2 regions of the Zhaonella formicivorans genome follow, and region 1 is predicted to be linked to the other one. Evidence: a T-box and tRNA genes for the amino acid it is inferred to sense, from the RefSeq annotation. Region 1 holds a T-box; the other holds one or more tRNA genes.

Evidence for each region. The T-box of region 1 lies ahead of leuS (leucine--tRNA ligase). A T-box ahead of a tRNA ligase gene usually reads a tRNA of that ligase, here a tRNA-Leu.
Region 2: it has a tRNA-Leu gene. The T-box ahead of leuS (leucine--tRNA ligase) is inferred to sense a tRNA for this amino acid. The anticodon was not compared.

Annotation. Positions count from the first base shown of each region.
Region 1 covers NZ_CP085524.1:1,558,333-1,567,940, reverse strand. The annotation lists gene yqeK (bis(5'-nucleosyl)-tetraphosphatase (symmetrical) YqeK) at 1-561, shown strand, start outside; gene rsfS (ribosome silencing factor) at 563-925, shown strand; T-box leader at 979-1,188, shown strand; gene leuS (leucine--tRNA ligase) at 1,349-3,871, shown strand; gene EYS13_RS07780 (helix-hairpin-helix domain-containing protein) at 3,984-4,601, shown strand; gene EYS13_RS07775 (DNA internalization-related competence protein ComEC/Rec2) at 4,699-7,041, shown strand; gene EYS13_RS07770 (sensor histidine kinase) at 7,256-8,947, shown strand; gene EYS13_RS07765 (LytR/AlgR family response regulator transcription factor) at 8,951-9,608, shown strand, end outside.
Region 2 covers NZ_CP085524.1:846,006-855,613, reverse strand. The annotation lists partial or broken gene EYS13_RS04220 (IS110 family RNA-guided transposase) at 1-1,134, opposite strand, end outside; gene EYS13_RS04215 (ATP-binding protein) at 1,261-2,034, opposite strand; gene EYS13_RS04210 (ABC transporter substrate-binding protein) at 2,286-3,245, opposite strand; gene EYS13_RS16200 (UPF0236 family transposase-like protein) at 3,751-4,488, shown strand; gene EYS13_RS16195 (UPF0236 family transposase-like protein) at 4,464-5,150, shown strand; tRNA gene EYS13_RS04200 (tRNA-Pro) at 5,389-5,465, shown strand; tRNA gene EYS13_RS04195 (tRNA-Glu) at 5,482-5,557, shown strand; tRNA gene EYS13_RS04190 (tRNA-Asp) at 5,558-5,633, shown strand; tRNA gene EYS13_RS04185 (tRNA-Thr) at 5,636-5,710, shown strand; tRNA gene EYS13_RS04180 (tRNA-Tyr) at 5,718-5,803, shown strand; tRNA gene EYS13_RS04175 (tRNA-Gln) at 5,810-5,884, shown strand; gene EYS13_RS04170 (YkgJ family cysteine cluster protein) at 6,191-6,922, opposite strand; tRNA gene EYS13_RS04165 (tRNA-Leu) at 7,054-7,141, opposite strand; gene EYS13_RS04160 (cell division FtsA domain-containing protein) at 7,261-9,213, opposite strand; gene EYS13_RS04155 (AzlC family ABC transporter permease) at 9,337-9,608, shown strand, end outside.

The DNA.
Region 1 (9,608 bases):
CAGGCTTTAAAGATTAAATTATCAGAACATCGGTTTACCCATACAATTAATGTAGCTAAAGAGGCAGGCAGAATGGCTTTGACCTATAAAGTTAACGCTGAAGCAGCTGTAGAAGCGGCTTTGCTCCATGACTATGCCCGGGAATTGAAGGAAGCAGAGCTGTTGAACCTGGCTGTACAGGCAGGTTGGCCGGTGAATGCCGTAGAAAGGGTGACCCCTTTATTATTGCATGGTCCCGTAGGAGCCTTTCTGGCTGCCCTTGATTTTAACATTTCGGATAAAGGCGTTCTGGAAGCCATTAAATTTCATACCACGGGCTGTGCCGGTATGGATAAGCTGGCAAAAATTGTTTATTTGGCAGATATGTTGGAGCCGGGCCGCAAGTTTCCCGGGGTAGAAAAGTTACGACCATTGGCTTATGAAGATTTGGATCAGGCACTGCTCAAGTGTTTGGAGCATACAATATTCTACGTTATCAATCAAGGTCAAATGCTGCATCCTTTGACAGTAGAGGCAAGAAACGAACTTCTGGCCGAAAAACTAAAATTAGGGAGAGGTTAATTTGTTAGAGGCAAAAGATAAAGCGCTACTCGTTGCTAAAGCTTTAAGCGATAAAAAAGGACAGGACATCGTAATTCTTAATCTTCAGGGGCTGACCCTGGTAGCAGATTACTTTGTGCTTGCTACCGGCAAGTCAGGCATTCAGGTCCAGTCCCTGGCTGACAACGTTTTAGAGGAGTTAGCCAAAGCCGGTTTGAAAGAACTTCGAGTAGAAGGATTACGGGAGGCCCGGTGGGTGCTGGTGGATTATGGGGATGTGGTGGTGCACATTTTCCAGGAAGAAGAGCGCAGGTTTTACGACCTGGAACGCCTTTGGGGCGATGCCAAGCGCATCGAATATGGGGAAGAAACTGCAGAAATCTAGTATAATTGACTTTTTTTGCCTGGTACATTATAATATCCGCGTAGGGAACAAAGCTTATAGCAATGAACAGGAGCAGTAAATTGCCTTGATTTGTGCAGAGAGCTGTTGGACGGTGCAAAACAGCCAAATCAGGAATTGAACTCGCCTGGGAGCTGTGCGGTGAAAACAAGTAGTCGCACCGGCAATCCGCCGTTACCGGAGGTAAAGTGGGCTTTTTTAGTCAATACGGGTGGTACCACGGGAGTTACCCTCTCGTCCCGAACGGGATGGGAGGTTTTTTATATGCATGTAGTAAAAAAAGCAGCTATAAGTTTTTAGTTGTTAGTTGTTGTTTTGAAAAATGATTCAACTAGCAACTAACAACCAACAACTAACAACGAACTTAAGTGACGTTAGTTTTTCTTAAACGTAAAGTTTTTACATATGAATTTACTTTGCACAAAATACGATATTGGGGAGTTGAAGCAGTTGGAAGAACGTTATTTGTTTTCAGAAATTGAGCCAAAGTGGCAGAAAAAATGGGATGAGCAGGATATCTATAAGACCAGGGAGGATTCCGGCAAGCAGAAATATTATGTCCTGGAGATGTTTCCTTACCCATCAGGCAATTTGCATATGGGCCACGTGCGCAACTATTCTATCGGCGATGTGGTAGCCAGATTTAAAGTAATGCAGGGCTACAATGTGATTCATCCCATGGGTTGGGATGCCTTTGGACTGCCGGCTGAAAATGCTGCCATCCAGAGGGGTATCCACCCTGCCGATTGGACCTGGAGCAACATAGCCAACATGAAAAGACAGCTCAAATCCATGGGTATCAGCTATGACTGGGAGCGGGAAGTGGCTACCTGTCATCCTGATTACTACAAATGGACTCAGTGGCTGTTTATCCAATTTTACAAGCATGGTCTAGTTTACAAGAAAAAGGCTCCTGTTAACTGGTGTCCGTCTTGTGCCACAGTTTTGGCCAATGAGCAGGTGGTTGAAGGAAGATGCGAGCGCTGTGAGAGCGTTGTGGAAAAAAAAGACCTGGAGCAGTGGTTCTTTAAAATTACCGCTTATGCGGACCGCTTGCTTGAGGACCTGGAAAAGCTGCCCGGTTGGCCCGACAAAGTTAAAATCATGCAGCACAACTGGATCGGTAAAAGCACCGGCGCCGAGGTTACTTTTAAAACTGAGGCGGGCCATGATCTGACTGTATTTACTACCCGGCCTGATACGATTTTCGGGGTTACCTATATGGTGATTGCGCCTGAGCATCCATTGGTGGAAGAGTTGACCAAAGGGACTGCTGAGGCTGAGAGGATCAAAGAATTTGCTAAAAAAGTACGGCAGATGTCGAACATTGACCGCATGGCTACCGACATGGAAAAAGAGGGCATGTTTACCGGCGCTTATGCCATTAACCCTTTGAACCAGGAACGGGTCCCGATTTTTGTAGCCAATTATGTATTGATGGAATATGGTACCGGTATCGTAATGGGTGTCCCTGCCCACGACCAGCGGGACTTTGAGTTTGCCCGGAAATATGATTTGCCGGTCAAAGTGGTAGTCCAGCCGGAAGGGGAACTTTTGGACGGTGCTACCATGGAGCAAGCTTTTCCTGCAGAGGGAATAATGGTTAATTCCGGGCAATTCAATGGAATGAACAGCGACGAAGCCCTTGAAAAGATCATCGACTATATGGAGGAAAAAGGCATCGGCAGAAGACAGGTCAACTTCCGCCTGCGGGACTGGCTTATTTCCAGGCAGCGTTACTGGGGAGCTCCCATACCTTTTGTTTACTGTGATAAGTGCGGCGTTATACCTGTACCGGAAAAGGATTTGCCGGTACTCTTGCCTACTGATGTAGAATTCAGGCCTGGCGGGGATTCGCCCCTAACCACCAGTTCCTCTTTTATGAATACTACCTGTCCTGAGTGCGGCGGCCCTGCCACCAGGGAGACAGATACCATGGATACCTTTGTGGATTCTTCCTGGTATTTTCTCAGGTACTGCGATCCGAAAAATGAAAGCGCCCCTTTTGCCAAGGACAAGGCTGACTACTGGATGAACGTGGACCAGTATATTGGGGGTGTGGAGCATGCTATTTTACACCTGATGTATGCCCGCTTCTTTACTAAAGTGCTCTACGATATGGGCATGGTATCTTCGGAGGAGCCCTTCCAAAACCTTTTGACCCAGGGGATGGTGTTAAAAGACGGCAGCAAGATGTCCAAATCCAAGGGCAACGTGGTAAGCCCCGAGGAAATTATCAACCAGTACGGTGCTGACACTGCCCGGCTGTTTATCCTTTTCGCTGCTCCGCCTGAGCGGGATCTGGAGTGGAGCGACCAGGGGGTGGAAGGCTGTTTCCGTTTCTTAAACCGCGTCTGGAGATTGGTGTATAGCTATGCCGATAGATTAGCCCGGGTTGAGGAGGGTAACCAGGTCTCAACCAAAGCAGATAAAGAACTGCGCCGCCTGATTCATGCCACCGTTAAAAAAGTTACAGAGGATGTGGGCCAGCGGTTCAACTTTAACACCGCAATCAGTGCTATCATGGAAATGGTCAACGGGTTGTACCAGTACCGGGATAACATCAGCGAAGCGGAGCAGAATCTGCCTTTAGTGAAAAACGGTTTGAAGCATTTGGTGCTGTTGTTGGCGCCCTTCGCGCCCCATATCGCCGAAGAGCTCTGGGAAGCGCTGGGTGGTACCGGCAGCGTCCATCTGGAGTCTTGGCCAAAATTTGACCCTTCCGCCCTGGAAATGGATGAGGTAAATATTGTGGTACAGGTGAACGGCAAAGTGAGGGATAAACTGGATGTGCTTCGCGGCATAAGCGAAGAGGAACTGAAAGCTAAAGTGCTTTCTGAGCCTAAGATCGCCAAGCACATTGAAGGCAAGCAGATTGTCAAAGTGATTAGCGTGCCTGACAAACTGATTAATATCGTTGTGAAGTAGTTTCATGCCCCCGCACGGGGGTTTTTCTTTTTGGAAATTATGGTTAAATAGGAGGAAAAAGACAGCATCACGTCGTAATTACCGGAAAAAAGGAAATAAGGGGCGAAAAATAATGTGGGAGCAATTGCCCAGACAAGTTAAATCCCTGTTTTTAATACTCCTGGCAGCTTTGATTTTCGGTTCCGGAATGCTCTTGGCCAAGGTACTGCATCCTGTACCTAAGGCAGAGGCTGAGATTGCTCTTGAACAAGCGCCTGCGGCAGTGGAAGAAAAAGGTTTAAAAGAGCCGGAGGGAGTGAAAGAAATCCTGGTTCACATAAGCGGGGCGGTGGAGAAGCCGGGAGTGTATAGCCTCAAGTCCGGTTCGCGGGTGAATGATGCTGTATTCCTGGCTGTCCCCCTGGCTGAAGCTGATCTGGATGCTCTTAACCTGGCAGCGCCCCTGGTTGACGGTCAAAAGATACCAGTGCCGAAAAAAGGGGAAGCTCCGCCGCAAATTGCCGGCGCGCAGGGCATATCCTCCGGCAGCGGTACGGGAAAAGTCAATATAAATACTGCCGGCTTGGCGGAACTGGACAGCTTGCCGGGCATTGGTCCCGCTACGGCGCAAAAAATCATCGATTATCGCACCCAGCACGGGGGCTTTAAAAGCGTAGAGGAGCTGGATCAGGTTTCGGGCATCGGGGCAAAGAAGCTGGAGGAACTGAAAGAGCTGGTAACGATATATTAGTCGTTAGTCGTTAGCCTTCAGCCGTCAGCAATTGCCCGTCGGCTGACTGGCCTAAAAGCTGTTGCTAACGATTAAAGATTCGACCGGAGGTCGTAACATGCACCGTATTCTAGTATTAGCCGTTTGTGCTTATATTTTAGGCATCCTGGCTGTCCGGTATAACTTGCTGCTTTTCACCCTCCTCTTTGTGGGAGGGTTGATTTATTATGTCCTTGTATTTTTATCGTTAAGCCCTTACAAACCTGTGAGCACTGTACTCATAATTGTGCTCTTTTTTAGCGCCGGGTTAATTAGAACCGCCATTGTACACCAAAAGATAAACAATTTGCCGCCGGAGTTAGGCCAAGAAACGGTCATGCTTGGACAAATTTATGCGGAGCCTCAAGTTTACGGGGAGCGGACAGCTTATTTTGTCAGGATAAAAACTTTAGGGGACCATGAGTCAGATTTCAAAGCGCTGCTTAACATTTTGACCCCGGAGCCGCTGCCCTACCGCTACGGGGATTACCTCAGGATTTCAGGTAAGCTGGAACTGCCCAAAAGGGCAAAAAACCCGGGTGAATTCGACTACCGCCGTTATCTGGAGAGGCAAGGGGTACTGGTGCAGCTCAATGTTCGTCCAGACCAGGTGGTTTTACTTAAAAAAGCTTCGGGGAATCCATTCCTTAACGCAGCGCTGTCGGCTAAAAACAGAGTAGAACAATCAGTCAAATCAATTCTGCCCAAAAAAGAGGCGGACTTGTTTAACTCCATTTTTTTCGGGGATAAGGGACTGTTGACAGCGGAGCAAAAAGAAATGTTTTCGGCATTAGGTATTATGCATGTTTTTGCAGTTTCAGGTTCTAACGTGGCTGTTGTGCTTTTGGTGCTGCTGGGACTGGCAATTCTTTTCAAGCTTGCGCCTTTAGCCAGGAACAGCATGTTTGTAGCAGGCCTACTCTTCTATGCTGCGGTAACCGGTTTTACCCCTTCGGTACTTAGGTCTACTGTAATGGCTTTGGGGGTGCTCTTAGCCCAATGGACTCTGCGGCAGTGGGACTTTTATGCCGGTTTGGCCGGGGCTGCGCTTTTTCTTTTGCTCTGGAACCCCCTAATGCTCTTTGACAGCGGCTTTCAGCTCTCCTTTGTAGTTACCTGGGGATTGGTTTATTTGACGCCTCTACTGGAGGAAGCGCTTTCCTTTTTGCCCCCTTGGCGCACTTATTTAACGGTTTCTTTAGCTTCCCAAGTGGCGGCACTGCCACTGACTGCTTATTATTTTAATATCATCTCCCTGGCCGCCCTGTTAATGAATTTGCTGGTTGTCCCGGTAATCGGCATTACTGTGATTTTGGGGATGGCTGTTTTCCTCCTGGCACTCCTGTGGGCTCCCCTGGCGGCGCCTTTCATTTACAGTGCCGGCTTTTTAATCTCCATTCTGGTACGATTTTTGGAATGGGCAGGACAGTATCCTTGGGTTGCTTTAAAAACAGCTACCCCAAGTATGCTGCTTATACTTTCAAGTTATCTGTGCCTTGTGGCTGTGGTGGAACTGCGTAAAAACAAGGATATCAGCACACGCTGGTTTAAACTGACACTGGTTTTTGCTGCCTTGATATTTGCGGTCTATCTTTTGCCCTTGCCGGGACATGGAAAACTGGAAGTGACTTTTCTGGACGTGGGGCAGGGGGATGCGGTTTTTATCCAAACGCCGGGAGGGAAGAAAATCCTGCTGGACGGTGGCGGGGAGAATTTTGCGGGTACGTATAACGCCGGGGAGAGGGTGGTAGAGCCTTACCTGACCAGGAGGGGCGTTTTTACGCTGGATGCAGTGGTCAACTCCCATCCTGACGGGGACCATCTGGATGGATTGTTCCCGGTATTGAAGCGGGTTAAAACTAATTTCATTATCACACCCCCGGCAGCGCATTTTGCTGCCGGATATGATGAATTTTTAAACCTGGCTGAAAAACTTGGCTACAAGCACCAGGAGTTGAACAGGGGGGACAAACTTAAACTAGATGGGGAAAAAGTTGTAATGGAAGTGCTGCATCCGGGAGATAGGCCACTGCCAACGGATAAAAGCCCCGACAATAATAATTCCCTGGTGATCCGTTTAACCTATGGCAAGGTGAGTTTTCTCTTAACCGGCGATTTGGAAGCGGAAGGTATGGCAGAGCTGATGTCTCAGGGTGTGAACTTGGCTGCAACCGTTTTAAAGATTCCCCATCACGGCAGCAGATATGGCTATGATGAGGCTTTTTATCAGAAGGTCTCCCCGAGAGTAGTAGTTTTTTCAGTTGGCAAAAATAATTTTGGACATCCTGCCCCGGAAATTACAGGCTATTGGGAACAAGAGCAGGTAAATATTTACCGCACCGACTGGGATGGAGCTATCACTTTTTTAACTGATGGCCAAAGCCTGACGGTCAATACTATGGGCAGGGAGGTTCGTCCTTAGTCCTTGGTAGTTGGTCCTTAGTTTATGCACAGACCTACGGCTACTCGTTAGTCAACAGCCAGTCGCCGGTAACTAGCCGCTGATGGCTGACAGCTGAAAAGCTGAAAACTAACGACTAATGATTAATAACGATATTTACGCTAGGCAGATTTAGCTCTGAAGATGTGATAAACTTAAGGTACAGACTACTTTTCCGCTAAAAAGAGGGGTTGCCATGTTTGAACTGCTGTTTACCCTGCTGGAAAGAATGAGCATGATTGTTACCCTGGCTTTTTTAATGACCAGATTTAATATTGTCCGGCAGTTAATTCAGCGCCAGGCCAATTGGCGTCAAAAACTGACTCTCACTCTGGTCTTCGGGATTTTAGGCATTCTGGGCACTTATATCGGCATTCCCGTCGAGGGAGCCTTAGCTAATTCCAGGGTAGTGGCGCCTTTGGTGGGCGGTCTCTTGGGAGGCCCTTTTGTAGGGCTCACAGCCGGCTTAATTGCCGGGACGCACCGGTATTTGCTCGGGGGTTTTACTGCCCTGTCCTGCGGCATTTCCACCACTCTCGAAGGTTTGCTGGGCGGCATTGTTGGCCAGCGGCGTAAAATTGGGGAATTATCCTGGCAAACAGCTTTTTGGACCGGTTTTTTTGCTGAAATGGGCCAGATGGCGATCATCATGCTCATTTCCAGGCCCCTGCAGGAGGCCTGGGAATTAGTCAGGTTGATTGCAGTGCCAATGATTGTGGTTAATGCTGCCGGTATCGCAATTTTCATTTTAATCATCCGCAATGTCTTTTTGGAGCAAGAGCGGGCGGGGGCGGTGCAAGCACAGAAAGCGTTGAGGATTGCTGATAAGACCCTTCCTTACTTAAGGCAGGGCCTGAGCTTTTCCTCGGCGCGGAATGCGGCCCAAATTATTTTTGACATGACCGATGTGCAGGCAGTGGCTATTACCGATCACGAGCAGTTCTTAGCCCACGTAGGCTTGGGGGCTGATCATCATTTGCCCGGACAGCCGGTGATGACAGCTGCCACCAAAAATGTGCTGGCCACCGGTGAGCCGGCCATAGCTAAAAATCAGCAGGAAATAATCTGCGAACAGGAAGGCTGCCCGCTGCAGTCGGCGGTAATTGTGCCTTTAAAAAAGCGCAAACAGGTGGTAGGGGCTTTAAAAATATACCAGAGCAAGCAGAACGCCATTGGGCAGTTGGAGATGGAGCTGGCGACAGGACTGGGCCATCTCTTTTCCACCCAGCTGGAGCTGGCTGACCTGGAAATACAGTCCCAACTCCTGGCCAAAGCTGAAATCAAGGCATTACAAGCCCAGATCAATCCCCATTTTCTATTCAACTCTTTAAACACTATTATGGCCTTTTGCCGCACCAGCCCTGAAAAGGCCAGGGATCTGCTGGCTAGCCTGGCTAACTTTTTTCGCATGAATTTAAGCCATGTTGATGATTATGTCAGCCTCGAACGGGAATTGGAACATATTAAATCCTATCTGGCATTGGAGCAAGCCCGTTTCGGACCCAAACTGCAGGTAGAATACCGGATACCCCCTGAGGCCAAGGAATGGCAGCTGCCGGCATTGACTCTGCAGCCCCTGGTGGAAAATGCCATTAAGCACGGATTACTGCCCAAAAAGAACGGAGGCTGCGTTCTGATCCAGGCTCAGGTACTTGGTGATGAACTAGTGGTTACCGTGGAAGATAACGGGGTAGGTATGGAAGCGGCGCAGGTAGAGCAGCTTTTTACCACAAAGGGCTCGTCGGCTTCAGGTATTGGTATTGGCTTCAGCAATGTTAACCAGCGTTTCAAAAGCATTTATGGGCCCAAGTCAAGCCTGCAGGTAACCAGTAAGCCAGGCGTAGGAACAAAAGTCGAAGTACGGATTCCCAAGCTAAGGGAGGGTTAAAACATGCCGGCCAAAGTAGTCATAGTTGACGATGAGATTCCGGCCCGGGAGGAATTGCGCTATCTGCTGGAACAAGCAAGTACATGGAAGATCTTGGGGGAAGCCGACAATGGCCAGGAAGCAGTGGAGCTAATCAAAGAGCTGCAGCCGGACGTAGTCTTCCTGGATATTCACTTGCAGGACATGAACGGCTTTTCCGTTGCCCAGCAAATTCTGGAAGGGCCCAAAATGCCTTTGATTGTTTTTGCCACTGCTTACGATGAGTATGCGGTTAAAGCTTTTGAGGTGAATGCAGTGGATTATTTGTTGAAGCCTTTTACGATTGAACGAGTGAAAAAAACTGTTGAAAGAGTGGATAGTGTCCTAAAGGCAGGTACTGGCAAGCCAGGTAAGGAAAAATTCACTCTCAACCTGGAAAAAATGCTACAAGAACTTAATTTCCGGAAATCAAAAATTAACACAAAATTGACAGTCTGGGAAAATGACAGGCTGCTGGTGCTTAACCCCAAGGATATCATATTTGCCTTTACTGATGGTAAAGCTGTGGTGCTGCGAACAGCTACCAAGGACTATGTTTCCGATTTTACGCTGCAGGAGTTGGAAGACAGGCTGGCTGAGTACGGTTTTTTACGCGTGCACAGGGGCTATCTAATCAATTTAG
Region 2 (9,608 bases), 710 kb from region 1:
TGTGGCCTTGTTGTGTAGTACTGGTGTAGTTCTTTAAATTCGTTGTTCTTAGCCACTATGGGCATAATCCCTTGAAATAACAACGATCTTAGCCTTTTTCGCCCTCGTTTGCTAATAGTTGTTTGGCCCTTATGCTTTCCTGAGCTATTTTCTTTCAGGCTTAGTCCCGCCAGCTTCTGTACCTGCTTTGGATGTTCAAACCTTGTAATATCCCCTACTTCAGCTATAAACCCTGCTGCTGCTATGAGGCCTACTCCCTTGATTTTTAGCATTTCTTCAATACCGGGAATCTGCATGGCTAATTCTTCTATTAGAGCCATTGTCCTTTCATATTGCCTCTGCAGCATTTCATATTCTTCTAGTAGTGTGGCAAGTTCATTTTGAGCTGCTCTTAATCCTTCTCGTACTCCTACTGATATCTTTGCTGCCTCAACTAGTTGGCTGGCTCGTCTAACTCCAACAGCTCTGCTGATTTCTTTTCTCCAGCTGGCAACTATGCCTTCGACGCCTTTTTCAAGTACTTTATCCGGTGTTGGAAACTCTTTTAGCGTTACTATTGCTGCTTTGCCTTCCCAATCCCCAAAGACTCTGTTGAACTCCGGGAAATATATGCTTATCCAGCGTTTAACTCTGTTTCGGATGCTGTTAAGCTGCTTCACTAATCTTAAGCGGGTTTCCATTGCATTTCGTAAATCGCTGTAAATTCCTTCGGGAATGTACGGTTCCATGTATCGACCGTCTTTTACCAGCATGGCAATGGTTTTGGGTCCTTTCGGTCATTTTTGGTCGGATTATTATCATCAATTCTTTGCTTCGCTTTACGTGAAACGGATTCACTAGTACTATTTTCAGCTGGTGATCCTTAAGATGCTGGGCAAAGGTAAACCAATAGTGTCCCGTAGGCTCCATCCCAACCATTACCTGCTGCTTCTGCTGTTGTTTTGCCACACTTTTTACCCACTCAGAAAATGTCTTGAAGCCGTTGTTGTCATTATTGAATTTTAGTAGCTTAGCTAGTTCTACGCCTCTGTAATCGAAAGCTCTGGCGTAATTTGTCTCGCTAGCTACATCTACACCAATGATTAAAGTCTTTTCTGTTATTTGCAAAATTCTTGAGTTCTGGTTATACTTCATATTGAGTACCTCCTCTGTTATTTAAGGGTCGCTAGTTAATCGACACCTCGACACCTCGTATGTTAACAGGAGGTACTTCTTTTTTCAAAGCTCATTTTAATTCATTACAGGAATGCTCCTTGTCTTTTAGATTTGGATTACTTGCTTTTCTGCTACCCTCCTTAATAGCAATTCTCCTAACCCCACTATCGCCTGTGTTAACTTTTTGTTTTGTACTACTTCCCCCCTGGACTCTTTCAACACTTCTTCTTCATAGTCAATAACTAAAGCCAGATTTGAAGCAAAGTTTTGCTTCAGAAACTCATAATCTGCAGAGCAATGGACTTTATTCCCTATGAATTGTATATTCTTAATCCCCAGCTCTTCCGCCAATTTAGCAATAACCTTGGCTGATTGTACACTTGTCTTGGTAGGTTCTGTCACAATTAACATCAGATCAACACCTTCAGAAGTGCCTCTGGTTAAATGCTCTATACCCGCCCCCATGTCAAGGATTACAATTTCTTTCTTCTCCAGCAAAAGGTTGGAAATAACAGCACGCAAAACGGCATTTTCTCGGCAGTAACATTCCGTCCCTCCGCGTTTTAACCCGCCCATTTTCAAAAACTTGATATTTTCTTTTTGTAAGACATATTTTGCAAGCAATTCATCTACATCGGGGTTTAAAGTGTAAAAAGCCCCCTTCCCACCGCTTTGTGCCAAGATATCTTCCCGCATTTCCACCAACGGTCTAAGCTTAAGTATCAATTCCTCGGGAAAACCTAAAAAGTATCCTAAACTCAAATCAGGGTCAGCATCAACAGCAAAAACAGTAAAACCTTCTTGAGCAAAATATTTGGCTAATTCTGCGGAAACGGTTGTTTTACCAACCCCACCTTTTCCTGCTACAGCAATTTTCATAAGATCACCCCATTTGAGTTATTCGAATAATTGTAAATAATTGAATTTTCGATATTGGATTAAAAATTCCTTTTTATTCTTTATAGGAAATAGAAATTAAAGAAATTACTGTAATTAATAATACGACATCAACTTAAACATTCCTCTTGTGAATGTGAATATTATCACATATTTTTCTAAAAAAAATCAGATCTTCCTTTTCGTAGCTTTTTTCAGTACATCTTTATGCATTTCCCAATCCATCTGGGCTGCTACGGCAGAATTTTCGCCTTAGCTGTCAGGGAAGGCGGTACTTTTATTCCTAATTCGTTTGCAGTTTGCCAGTTTATAAAAATATCATTATCCCTGCTGCTTTCGACGCCCAATTGGGCAATCTGCTTTTCTTTTTTTAATAATTTCACAGCCATTTCCCCTGTTTGTCGGCCCAATTTATAATAATTAACTTCCACTGCAGCCAGTGCTCCTTGTTGCACACCAGCAGCCTCTCCCGTAAAAACCGGTTTTTTGGCCAGTTTTGCCCACAGCAATATTTCATCCAACCCGGAATTTACAGTCTTGTCGGTAGGAAGATAAAGCACATCAATCTCACCCAAAAGATTTTTGGCTGCATGCACTGCTTCCATGTCGTTTTCAACTTCTTTGGTAATTATGGTCATGTTATAGTCTGCCACACTTTCCCGTAACCTTTCAACCTGCAACGCAGCATATCTTTCCGCTTTGTTGTAAATAATTCCTATTGTCTTGGTTTCCGGAAGCAGTTCCCGCAGCAATTGAAGCTGCGCGCAACCAGTGGTAAGATCTGTGACGCCGGCAATTAGCCTTGCTGAATTATTTAACTTTTCTTCCAGCCCGGCACCTACAGGATCGGTTACAGCTGTAAACAGAACTGGGATACGGTTCTGTGAAATGGCAGCTCTGGCGCTTGGCGTAGAAATAGCAAGGATTAAGTCCGTTTTCTCCTTAGTAAATTTATCTACAATATATCTCGCTTGTTCTTCATCTCCCTGGGCATTTTCATAGCTGATCAAAATATTTTTGTCCGGTTCAAAACCACTCTCTTCTAAATAGTCCATAAAACCTTGCCTGGCAGCATCTAAGGAAGGATGTGACACAATTTGTATAACTCCTAGGGTTGTTTTTTTCTCCTGACAGTTGCCAAGAAGAACTAACGCAATAACAAAAAGCGCCAGCCATAGTCCTTTTTTTAACATAAACCATGTCCCCCCAAAAAAGCATCCTCAGTTAATTCTACTGCGCTTTAATCCAAACAATTCCTTTTATTGAATTAAGGTTCTAATAATTCACAGCAATCTCCAGCTCTTTAAGGACCTGGAGTTGTAAATAAGCCGTGCTGTCAGTAACTATTTTAATCATTTTTTTTCATACCTCACTAGTCAATCGATTCTCCTACGAGAATAATGTATAGTTTTTTTAAGTGTCAAGCATCTTTCTCTAAAATTACATGCTGAGTTTATGAACATTTGCCTGCTTGAGAAATAAATAAATAAAGTCCTTTATTTATTTTCTAAAGAATTTTCTAAAGGATTCTTAGGATTCTAAAGGATTCTAAAGAATTGAAATACCAGCTGTTAGTGTAAAATTACTGTAGGATACCCTGCAGGAAAAAAAGGGCAGGGGAAAGAAATAAGACCTCACCGTCTGGCGAAAGACGGAGCCTTAAGCCCTAAGGCAAAAAGACTCGAGAGGTGAGGTCTTATGGAAAAGATAATTCAACACTTATGGGATAAATTCCTGCTGGTTGGGGAAAACGTAATTGAGGCTTTAGAGAGAAAAATCACATATCCGGAGTTGGAAATCAAGGTTAAAGAGATCCTTAACCAATTGGGAAAAGACATACTGAAGATGGTCCTGGAAACCCAGGATGCTTATCTGGTTGAGCACCGGGAAGAACGTCCCGGTTGGGTGGTTGAGCGGCGTCAAGAAGAGAAACATGTGGTCACAGTCTTTGGAGAAATGAGCTATCATCGTACCTACTTTTACCATAAAGAAACCCAATCCTACGCTCATTTAGTTGACGACTATGCCGGATATACACCACACATGCGGGTGGATGCAGCAGCTAAGTCCGTATTGGCTGACATGGCTACCGAACAATCTTACCGTCGTAGCGGCAGAGGGCCGGAGCAGTACGGATGGGGAGAAAGTTTGAGTGGACAGACAGTCAAGAATACCATAGACAGAATTAAAGTGCCCTTGAGTAGCGATGATATAATACCTGCGCAAAAGCGAAGGGTGAGGATTTTGTACATAGAAGCAGACGAGGACCACGTAGCCCAGTGGGGAAAAAAGGGACGGATGCAAATACCGTTGATCTATGTACATGAAGGAATAGAAAAAGCAAGCCGGGGTAGGAACCGGCTCCGGAATGCCCGCTATTTCAGCGGACCGTACAAGACCATTGACGACTTATGGTTTGCTGTCCTGACTATATAGAAAAGCAATATGAACTAGACCAGATAGAAAGGATTTATATAAACGGGGACGGAGCAGCGTGGATTCGCAGCGGAACAGAAATAATACCCAAGTCCATATTTATACTTGACCTCTTCCACCTGAGCAAATATATAATAGCCGCTGTAGGCCCTGAGCCCAAACTACAAGCAGCCCTTTGGGAACATATAAAGCGCAGTGACTTGGAAAAAGTAATGGTTGTATTGGATAAAGCCCAAAAACTCCGTCCAGAGCGCCAGAAAGCGATTACAAAAACGAAGCGGTACATTCGGGGGCAGTGGGATGGGATAGAAGCGCGTAACCGATACCGTGAAGAAGTGCAGGGATGCAGCGCAGAAGGACACGTAAGCCATATACTATCTGCCAGATTAAGCAATCGGCCAGGGGGATGGAGCAAAGCAGGAGCCGAACAAATGGCCAGCCTTCGGGCAGCCAAAGCCAACGGGTTAAATATAAAGGAAATATACCTGGCCCAGCAAAAACAACCGGTAAAAGCGTTACAGGTAGACGCAGAAAAACTAAAAAGGGCCAAGAGAACAATCCAAAGGAACGTGGCAATAGAAATGATTCGGAATATGCCCATCCTGAAAGGACCCCAGAGTCCATTGACCAAGGCCCTCAGGGCACTAGCCGCTACTGCATAGACCTGTGCTAAGGGCAACCAGAAATAATATGTATCTTCATAGTAAAATATTAGCAATACAACCATATAATTCAAAAATTAATCAAAAAATATCAGGCAAATTTACAACGAGGCTACCGCTCTGAACCGGATAGGTGAATTTTTTTCGTAAAAAATCCTACAGTTACTTGACACTATCATACCAGCTTAAAAATGTTGACACAAAAAAAAATATTAGCTATAATAACACTTGTCGTTGTCGGGGCGTAGCGCAGCTTGGTAGCGCATCTGGTTTGGGACCAGAGGGTCGGGGGTTCAAATCCCTCCGCCCCGACCAGTAGACAAAATAATATGGCCCGTTGGTCAAGTGGTCTAAGACACCGCCCTTTCACGGCGGTAACAGGGGTTCGAATCCCCTACGGGTCACCAGGAGCCGTAGTGTAGCGGTTAACATGTCGGCCTGTCACGCCGAAGATCGCGGGTTCGATTCCCGTCGGCTCCGCCAACGCCGACGTAGCTCAATGGTAGAGCAGCTGACTTGTAATCAGCAGGTTGCGGGTTCAAATCCCATCGTCGGCTCCATTTTCATGGAGAGATTCCCGAGTTGGCCAAAGGGGGCAGACTGTAAATCTGCTGGCAATGCCTTCGCTGGTTCGAATCCAGCTCTCTCCACCACTTGATTGGGGCGTAGCCAAGCGGTAAGGCAGCGGATTTTGGATCCGCCATGCGTTGGTTCGAATCCAGCCGCCCCAGCCATAACCATAAAAAGAACAAAACACCTTCGCAAGGAAGGTGTTTTGTTCTTTTTTGCTTTATCGCTACACTGATACATAAAAAAACGGGAAATTTAGCAAATTAAGCGATGTTAGCATTTAAACTACAAATAGGATGGTGTAGCAAGCATGTCTGAACAAAAAGATTACCAAAGCAAAAATGAAAAATCAGGACCTAGTGTTCTTAGGGAAAAAGACTGTGAAAACTGTATGGAATCCGACTGTCCAGTCATTAACGGTTTATGCTAGTCAAAACTGAAGGCAATAAGTCTTGGTGCTGCACCAAGACTTATTGTTGTTCTATAAGCTGTTTTAAAACCATCCTTCCCTGTTTTTCATAAGCATCCAGAAATTGTTCTTCGCTTAATTCTTCTAGCAGGTGAGGTTCACTAAACCGCTCCAGAAACCATTTTCCCATAGCTAAACAGTATTTCACTTTCGTTTTATCGTTTATTCCGGAACAAGTTAAATCCAAACGGGCCCCGTCAAAATCATAAACTATTTTAAAGAACAGTTTATATTGCTTGTCGCTTATAGTTTTAAGTTCATAGCTTTGTAATATTTCTTCCATAAAATCATAGTAGAGTTTGCTCATTTCCAGATAAGTTATCGCCTCAGATGCTTCCAGCCAGCTATTAAGGTTCCACCGGCATCCTGTTAAAAGGCCTTTGCAATATAAACTCATTTGTAAAACAAAATTTTCTTCGCTGCGGCCTACCGGAAATAGCCGGCATGGCAACGGCCGGTAAGGATGGATCCGGCATTTTTTGCCCCGTTTGAATAAACACTCCCCTTTTTTCACATGCTTTAAGACAGGCAAAAACCAACCCGTATCCTGCAGTTTCAAGAAAAGCACATACTGGGGGATAAATTCGTGAGTTGGCAGATTTAAACCGGCTGATAAGCGGATTATATCGTAAGGGGTTAACTTGATTAACATCTCATTGCAACAATTGCCGCACATCTTACAAACGAAGTTAAAATGCTCCCCATTTTGCAAAACACGTTTAACTTCCTGCATAATTTTTCCCTCTTCCGTTTGCCTGCCGAGCTTGACCATTATAGCCCTAAAAATGCTTAACTGCACAAACAAGAAAATAGTAAACAAAAGTAAAAGGCCTTAGGATGCACAAACCTAAAGCCTCTACTTACTGGTGCGGCAGAAGGGACTTGAACCCCCACCCTGCTAATCAGGACTAGAACCTGAATCTAGCGCGTCTGCCAATTCCGCCACTGCCGCATTTCTTTAACCAGAACATTATTCATTATAACATGAAATCAGGATTTGTCAAACCTTCAAAATTATTTTTTTCTATTTTTGTTCAATTTAGTTCAAGATATTTTCTGTTAGTCATCATTTTACTTCCAGTGCAGTTCAACATCATCTTCATATTTTAAAGCTGTAGTAAAACCCGCCTCTTCCCCATTCACTTTCATGACAAGAGTTCCTTTCTCCTTTTGGGCCATTAAATCAAAATCCAGCAAAGCAAATAAATCCGACAAAATTGGCGGTGTTTTTTTAGGCCACTCAAACTCCATGTTTTGTCCATTTAAAAAGATTTTAAAATTAGCCCGCGCTGGATCGGTATTTCCACCGGTTTTAACTTCTAAAACATCCCCTTCCTGTAGCAAAGTGCTCATGTCGGCATTTTCTCCGTTTACTTTTAGGACAGCAATTTCTTCATGTTTATAACCCAATAAAGTTAGTATCTCCCCTAGCCGGTTCACAGTGTGGTACTCTATTTTGCAATTATCCTCCAAAAGGAAATCAGCATCAGCAGCTCTGCCGTTCACTTTGACCTGCGGCTTAACATGAATTTCTTGGTCATTAACCAAGATCCGCAGCGGATTTAAATTTACGACCTCTTTCAAAGTAGCTATGCGGTCCTTGCCATCCACTGCAGGAATAAATTTAATCTGATCTCCTTTTGTGATGTTATCCTCTAATTTACAGGGCCGATCATTAAGAAAGATCTGGGCAGGAGTGCCTTTGTGCCCGCGTAAAAATGTTAACTGGCCGTTAATTTCTACAGCCAAGGCTTTGCCAGGCTTACCATAGAGATATTTTAAATTAATGCCTGCAGCAATCAAGGCATCTGCTACAGTTGATTTTTGATAAGTCGCCAGTCTTACCGGTCTTTGATTTACCCCAACTTCCATAAACCTAAAACCTAAATTCTTTAAACCGCTAATCGCAATACCTAAGGGAGTGATCATTTGCGGCACACTTAAATTGTTGATTTTGCCTTTTATTCCTTTGAGAATTTCTTTGCCTTTGACTCCAATGCGGTTGGCGGGCAATTCCAGGTGCGCCGCAATTTTCGCGATTAAGCCGGGAGTGAGGCTGCCTCCGCCAACACAAATTACCGCCTGCGGAGCTCTCCCATTTACCTCCAAAAGCGCATTGGCTATTTGTTTTGCAAGGTCATCCACTGTATCGTCTATTACCTCTTTCACCTTGTCGGTCGGTACAGTATGAGCATTGCCGAGTACATCATGAAAACGTATTGTTTTTTTACTGAGTCCTCTTTTGACCTTTTCGGCAGTTTGAAAATCCAGTAAAAAAACCTGGGCTATTTTTTCTGTAATTTCATCCCCAGCAACAGGTACCATGGCATAGGTCTTTACAGAACCATCGGAAGTAATGGCAATGTCTGAAGTTCCCGCACCGATATCAATCAGCGCCAGATTCAACTGGCGCATATTGCTTGGTATAGCCATCTCCGCAGCCGCAATTGGCTCCAGGGTCAAACTCCGCATTTTTAAACCCGTGCGTTTTAGAACAGCAAATAAAGAATCAATAACCACCCTTGGAAGAAATGTGGCGATCACCTCAACCTCCATCTTTTCACCCATTTGTCCCAATAAGTTAACGATGCGGCTGCCATCAAGAAAATAATTGGTGATACTGTAACCCACGCAGTAGTACTCTGCATCTAAAGCATTTTCTTGTTGTAAATTTTGTTGCGCCATTTGTACCGCTTGCATTTCCAAGCCTAGTATATCTTCGAGAGTAATTTCCCGAAGTTCAAGCTGGAAGCACCCTTTTCCCTTAGCGGTCTTTAACGAACGACCTGCAGCTGCCACTGCCACTTCCTCTATTCTTTCCCCTAGTATTTTTTCCAATGATTGCTTGATATTTTGCACAACCTCTGCAACCAACGGAATATCGTGGATTTGGCCGTCGTACATTGCCCTTTCCTTATGTTCTTCGACTGCTGAGGCAATTATCTTGTAATTTTCTTTCTCTTTCTCCATAGTTATACCGACAACACTACGTGTTCCTATATCAATGGCCGTTATACGGTCCATACTCTTTTCCACCTCCAAAAATGTAGATTTACCATAATATTCGACTTATAATATAAGTATTCCTGTCTATACCCCGACAGAGCAACAAACACCTAACTTGGTGGCAAGAACGGAGTGAGCTATTTGTCTACAGGACTATTTATTGTTGGACTCAAGGATGCACTGCCAATTGCATTAGGTTACCTGCCTCTTGGCTTTGCTTTTGGTTTGCTGGGAGCCGAGGCCGGTCTGAAAACACTGGAGATAGTTCTGATGTCGCTTTTTGTTTACGCCGGCTCAGCTCAATTTATTGCTGTAAGTATGTTAAGCTCAGGCGCCAGCAATATGGCCATAATTATAGCCACTTTCTTTGTTAATTTCCGGCATTTTTTAATGAGTACCGCACTCTTGCCACA